Regions from separate parts of the Levilactobacillus sp. genome, predicted to be linked through region 1. Evidence: predicted binding sites of a transcription regulator. Region 1 holds the regulator's gene; each other region holds the start of a gene.

What was found. The regulator LexA, encoded in region 1, represses DNA repair genes until DNA is damaged. The targets are predictions, from matches to a motif close to CNAACANNTGTTNG.
Region 2: a site for LexA is predicted at 1,437-1,450, ahead of recX (recombination regulator RecX). Genes of this name have one in related genera too.
Region 3: a site for LexA is predicted at 1,138-1,151, ahead of xerS (tyrosine recombinase XerS). Genes of this name have one in related genera too.

Annotation. Positions count from the first base shown of each region.
Region 1 covers NZ_JALCJA010000001.1:383,863-386,136, reverse strand. The annotation lists gene LKH74_RS01850 (nucleoside 2-deoxyribosyltransferase) at 1-88, shown strand, start outside; gene lexA (transcriptional repressor LexA) at 566-1,195, opposite strand; gene LKH74_RS01840 (DUF896 domain-containing protein) at 1,390-1,638, shown strand; gene LKH74_RS01835 (YneF family protein) at 1,739-1,963, shown strand; gene LKH74_RS01830 (ABC transporter ATP-binding protein) at 2,099-2,274, shown strand, end outside.
Region 2 covers NZ_JALCJA010000004.1:378,412-380,685, reverse strand. The annotation lists gene LKH74_RS08720 (serine hydrolase domain-containing protein) at 1-500, opposite strand, end outside; gene recX (recombination regulator RecX) at 529-1,332, opposite strand; gene LKH74_RS08710 (flavodoxin) at 1,551-2,009, shown strand.
Region 3 covers NZ_JALCJA010000001.1:229,822-232,095, forward strand. The annotation lists gene xerS (tyrosine recombinase XerS) at 61-1,125, opposite strand; gene LKH74_RS01195 (NUDIX hydrolase) at 2,241-2,274, opposite strand, start outside.

The DNA of each region.
Region 1 (2,274 bases):
CCACGCCTACTTACGCGAAGCCGAAGCCTTGGCCGCTTACGACTTTTCAACCTTGCCAGAAAGCCATTATCACGGCGAAGTCATCTAGCAATCGGTGGATTGGTTAAATCAGTGCCTGCGTCAGCCAGGGTTCCGCCTGCTCTGGGGAACACCTCCAGCCTGAGGAACGGTCTTCCGGTTCGCTTGAAAGCCTGGCAAAACCGGCCAGTCTTTCAAGTCGTCCCACGCTGTAACCTGGCAAACAACGCCAGGTAACACCGTCGACACAGCTGGCTCCACCCTGGCCCTGGCTGTCTCCGGCGAGATAATGCCTATCAGTCCCGCGGTGTTGACAAGAAAATAATTGAGCAGCTAACTGCTAACAAGGGGTTAGTCGGTTATTAGTGGTCAGCACCTTTGGCGAACGGTAGGTGGCCAGTTTTGGTTATTGCAGTCGTCAACAACTAGTCTTAACGCGAAATCGCATGACGGCAATCTTTCTAGCCGATTGCTGCCAGTCAATCTTCAGTCACTAAAAAAGCCAGTCCTCAAATCGAGAGCTGGCTTTAACTTAAGTATGCAGAGTCTAGTGGACATCGTCGCGGAATAAGCCGACGACTTTACCCAAGATGCTGACGTGATTCAAGATGATTGGCGCCATGGTGTCATTTTCTGGTTGGAGCCGGTAGTGATCGGCTTCTTTGAAGAACCGTTTGCAGGTCGCTTCGTTTTCTTCGGTCATGGCAATGACGACATCGCCGTTATCGGCGGATTGTTGCCGGCGGACGATGACTTGGTCACCATTTAAGATGCCGATATTGATCATACTTTCGCCGCGAATCGTGAGCATGAAGAGTTGATCGTCATCGTTTTCGAATTCAGGTGGCACAGGGAAGTAATCTGTGGCTTCCTGAACGGCGAGAATCGGTTCGCCGGCCGTGACGGTCCCCAAGACGGGAATCTTGGTCTGTTCTTCGTGGACGCCCAGTTCTTCCAGTCCTGCCGGCGTGACTTCCAGCGCCCGGGGTTTCGTGGGGTCCTTGACCAGCAGGCCTTTCTTTTCCAGGCGGGCGATGTGACCGTGGACCGTTGAAGTTGAGGAAAGCGCCACGGCTTCCCCGATTTCACGGACAGTCGGGGGATACCCTTTTTCGTTGACCCGTTCCCAAATGAAGCGGAGAACGGCGATTTGTTTGTTCTCAGAAGCCTTACTCATTTTTTCTGCCACCTCGTTCGTCATTCGTAGTTTTGTTTAGTGCAATTGTAGCATAGGTACCGAACGTTTTCAAACAGATGTTCGGTTAAATTGGTTGAAATTTGAAAATAACCCTGATATGATAGGTGTCGACTTGAATTTTTAAGGAAACTTCGATAACTAAACCCAAAATTTTTTCTCAAGGAGGACTGTTCATGGCAGAACCAACAATGGACACGTTATTAACGCGCATCAATGAACTTGCACACAAAAATAAGGCGGAAGGCTTAACGCCCGAGGAAAAGACGGAACGTGCCGGCTTGCGGCAACAATACCTAAAGCTCTTCCGGGCGAGCTTCAAGAGCCAAGTCGAGATGTTGCAGGTCTACGACAAAAATGGTAAGGAAGTCACCCCGGAAAAGGTCCGGCAGATTCAACGCGACAAAGGCTTACGGGACGATTAAGGCGTACTGGCGGGTCCTTTTTGGGATTCGCTCTTTTAATTTGCGTTAAGTTTGTGTAGAATTGTTAAATGAATGACTTCATCAAAGGAGGGGAAACGACTTGGCAACTTGGATCTGGATCTTAATCGTGATCGTCGTGGGGTTGGCCTGTGCAGCAGGTGGCTTTTTCGGCGCACGGAAGTACATGGAAAACTATCTGAAAGACAATCCACCAATCAACGAAGACCAATTACGGGCAATGATGTTGCAAATGGGCCAAAAGCCTTCACAGCGGAAACTTCATCAAATGATGAACGCCATGCAACAAAATGCACACAAAAAATAAGTTGGTTTATTTGAGGCTCGCTTCCAGGTTTCTTCCTGGGGCGAGTCTTTTTCGTTGTAATTTCACGATTTTCCGGTAAAATGAGTAAGTCTGTGCTATATTTTAATCATATTCTAATTTTAAGGAGGGATGTTCGTGAGTATTTTTCGCAAACTATCTTGGTATTTCCGATTGGAATGGCGGCGATACCTGGTCGGGGTCATTGGCCTCTTGCTGACGGCATTGATTGCCATTATTCCCCCGCGGATCATCGGAAACATGGTCGATGGCATTCACGGGCAGACCATGACGGGACGCGTGCTGGCCATGGA
Region 2 (2,274 bases), on a different contig from region 1:
TCCAGCATGTCACGCAAGGTGATGCGCTGTGCCCCCTTGATCTGCGGATAGTACTTCGCCAACGGGTCCGTTAACGACAGCCGTTGTGCCGCCGCCAACTTCATGATCAGTCCCGCCGTAAAGGACTTCTGCACGGACGCCAGTTGATAAACGCTGTTGATACCATTTTTCTTTTGCTCATTGGCCTGCGCGTAGCCAAAGCCTTGCTCATACATGGTCTTGCCCGAACGCACCACCAGCGCCGTGCCTACGAAGCGATTGGCGCGTAAAATGGCGTCGATCTGCCGCGTCGCCGCGGTCACCTTGGGCTTGACCGTCTTTTTCTTGGCCGGCTTCTTGGCCTTGGGCTTGGGTTTAGGCTTCGGTTTCACCACCGAACTGCTTGTGGCGGCCGGTTCCGCATGACTCTGCGTTTGCCCGTTAAACCACCAAGCCAAGCCGCCCCCAATACCCAGGACCATCCCCAACGACACCAGAATGCCCAACGTCCGTTTCCGCATGACAACTCCCCCTTACTCTTTTGCGTTGCTATTCGGCCGATTCCCCTAAATCAGCCAGCCACTGACTAATATCGTCGAGCTGAAACCCCTTGCGATACAACGCCTGCTTGGTCTTATATTTACGTTCTGACGGACTCAAGGCGCGGTACCGCCGCCACAGCTTTTCGCCCTGCTTGACCAATAAGTCGTGTTGCTGGTCAAGGTCAGGGGTCAAGTCCAGTGTGGCGATCATCTGCCCGGCCTCGTCGTTGTTAAACCCACGTGAAATCAAGCCTTGACGAATCTTCTGCTGCTGAGTCCCAAAGGCTTGACGGTGGTAGCGCTTCGCCAATTTCTCCGCCACGGCCGTCCCCACGGTCAGGCGTTCTTCTGGCGTGTACAACACCAGCGCGTCGTCGATCAGCTTTTCACCCACACCCTTTTGGCGCAAATGCTGGCGAATTACCCGCGGGCCCTTATCTCCCGTGTGCATCATCGTCCGCACGTAGCTGGCGGCGTAGTGGGCATCGTCCACCAGGTTGAGCTCCCGCAATTTCTGAAACGTCAGGTCAATCGTTTCTTCTGGGATTTCCAGCTCGACCAGTTTGTCGTGAATCTCCTTTTCGGTCCGCAGCTGATTGGACAGGTAGTCCAACGCGCGGTTGTACGCCTTGGCAACGTTGTCTGCGTCCACCAGCTGGCTCTCCAGCGTCTTGGTGACCTCCATGCCCTTGTACAGGCGAAAATCGATCAGCACACTCTCACTGACGGGAAACGCGTAAGCGCCGTCAACATATACGTTATAACGGCCGCTATTTTTCTTCTGGGCCTCAATCATGGTAATGACGGCCATTACTGTCACATCCTTTGTTCAAAATACCAGTCATCCTTAACTGTCTGGCACCATTTTACCAGTTCTCCTGGGGGTGTGGGAAGCAGAGTGCCAGATTTGTTAGTCAATCATCTTTTCGCGCGGTACACGGTTATTTCCCCCAACCGTTCCTAGTCACCGCCACGGCAACCTGCTATAATTAACGACAAACACGGGTTTAACCTAAGGAGTGAAACGAAATGGTATCAGCACAAGTAGTCTTTGCCACTATCACCGGCAACAATGAAGACGTGGCCGACATTGTCACGGAAAAATTAGAGGACCTCGGTTGTCAGGTCAAGGAAACGGAAATCTCACAGACCGACGCCGCCGAATTCGAAAACGTCGACATCTGCGTGGTCTGCGCCTACACCTACGACGAGGGCTCGCTGCCCGATGAAGGCATGGACTTTTACGAGGACTTGCAAGACTTAGATCTCACCGGCAAAGTCTATGGCGTGGCCGGGTCCGGCGACACCTTCTACGGCGAATACTACAACACCACCGTCGATCATTTCGAAACTACCTTCCAGCAAACGGGCGCGACCCGGGGTGCGGCACCGGTCAAGATCAACCTAGCCCCCGACCAAGCGGCCATCGACCAGCTGGACGCCATGGCCCAACAACTCGTCGACACCTACCATCAGGCGCACGCTTGACCGAGGGCTGGCTGACGAGGGTTTGCGTTTTGCTGTCCGCCTTACCGTTCGCTAGAGATGAGTTGGAACGCTGAGGGCGCCGCGTCGAGCCACAGGGCGGTCTCGACACTCAAGTTGGAGCCGATAGAGCGCGTCTCCAACTTGCCAGTTCCCTAAGCGCCATGGACCGCGCCGCTAAGGGAACTCCCACAGCTGAACTCATCTCTAGCGAACTCTCGGCTACGATAATGCTTGTCAGCAGCGCTAGTTAAGGGCCGCGTGACCT
Region 3 (2,274 bases), 150 kb from region 1:
AACTCCTTTAATGGGTGATTTGCTGATATCTCCAGTATACGACATCTTTTATGGTCGAAACTACATTTTTTCGAGTCCGTGGCGCTGTTCCTCATCGATGATATGCGTGTACAGCCCCGTGGCGCTGGTCGAGTTTTGACCCAGCTGCGTGGCCACCAGCTGCTCGTTCTTAGTAGCCAGGTAGAGTTTTGAGGCCAGTGTGTGCCGGAGCTTGTGGGGCGTGATACGGACCTTGAACGCCGCCGAGTATTTAGCGACCATCTTTTCCATCGAGTTGGCCTGCATCCGTGAGGCCTGGCCGCGATAACTGCTGAGAAAGAGCGCACGGTCGGCGTTGGTGGCGTGGTAGGTGGCCTCGCGGTGGTCGATGTAGTCCTGGATGTATGGCAACGTCCACGGCGCAATCGGCACGGTGTCGCGCTGGCCGCCCTTACGGATCACGCCAATCGTGCCGGTCTTGAGATTCAGGTGACGCAAATCGGCATTGGCGGCTTCCGAGACCCGTAACCCGCTGCCGAGCAGTAAGGCGTTGATGGCCAGGTCCCGGCGTTTGTCGCGATGAAAGTAGCGTTTCTTGGCCGGTGACAAGAGGGATTCGTATTTCTGATCAATAAACGCCAGGTATTCATGATCGGTGTTGCCCAGCATCAATTTAGTCTTGAGGTTGGCGGCCCGGGTGGCGTAGGTCTCGCTGGTGCGCACCAGGGCAATCTTGTGCATGACGTTGCGGTCAAAGTAGGCCTCGCCGTTGTCGTCTTCGGTGTCTTCGGTCAGGTACTTGAACAGCGAGGACAGGGCGTTGAGCGACCGATTGATGGTAGGGTGCGTCCGACTGCCAGGGGCGCCCGTTAATTTGGTCTGGTTCAGCAGGGCGGACTTGTATAGCTCGACCGTTTCTTTCTTTAACGTTGCCAAGACCTGAATGTCAATGTCGGCGGGGCGCGTGGCAGGGGTCAAACCTTCGCTGATCAGCCAATTAAAGAAACGCCGGAACTCCGTCAGGTATTGGTATAGGGTCGCGGGCGACAGGGGAATCGTGGCCTTGGCCTGGTAGTATTCCTGCACATACCAAGGCGCTGTGGCCAATTCTTCGTCGATTAATTTTAAGTAGTGCTGCTTTTCCATAGAAGTGGCCTCCAAACGTATGTTCTCATGTCTCTAATGATACCGGTGAACGTAAAAATTAGCAAGTCCCCCGCCTATTTTTTTGCGACTATTATCTTTAAAATATTTGTTTTAATGAAAGTAGTCGGTCCAAGACGGGTTTAACGATCCTGGAGACGGCTAACCAGTTACTAGCTTTCAGCATGTCAGTGGCCTAAATAAGTAACGGTGAAATGCCGTCACGCCGCAGTTTATAGCGCTTAAGTACGGTTGCATGTCGACTTAAGCGAGCCGCATTGGTACAGATACATGCCAGCTTTAGTGACTATTAGTGTTCAGCCGAAACGTTGCCATGACAGCGTTTGACCGCATTTTAGCCTAAGCTAATCCAGCAGCAAGTCGGCCTAAATTCAAGCGTGGCGGCTGACACGCATTGGACCGATTGGCGGTCATTAAACTCGTAGCTAAACCGCTGATACGGCAAACATCCTGATCAGCAGCATGCCAGCGTTGTAGTCGAGACGGCATCATAGCCAGTTTACCAGTAATCGCAACCAACCGTGAATTTCAGATCTAGGTCAATTCAACGACCAACAAGTGCAAAATTCCGCTTAAACCATCAGTCAACAGTCATGCTGTAGCAAGCGTCAAATTTCCGGAAAAAGGACGTTGATTCTGAGCACACGTTCAGGAATTAGCTGATCAGGTCATCGCGAAATGGCCGTAGAATCCGCCCGTAAATAGCCGTTTTTTTAGACTGACGCGCAATGGGTTATGGTTGCTGGTTGACGCCCGACAACGGTTATTTGATAAGCAGCCTGAAGTCGGCTAGTCAGCCAGCAGTCAGTTGTCAACGGTGCACAGCACGTTTTGATTTTTTTAAATACAGTTCAGCACAAAAGCGGACGTGGCATTTTAGCAGACGAACTTGCTGACGAACTGAACGATCATGACATGACTGGATGAGTCAATGTAATTAAGCAGGGAACCGGCACTTGCCCAACTAAAAGCTTTTTCATTCTCTACTTTACATAATATATATTATCGAAAGTAGTGTTTCAAGCGCGCCAGCCTCGAATGCCAGCCAAATTAAAACCAGTCAGCAAGTTTTTTCACCTGCTCACTGGTTTTAATTTTTAATGAAGCTGACCGACACCTAATGTGGTTAAA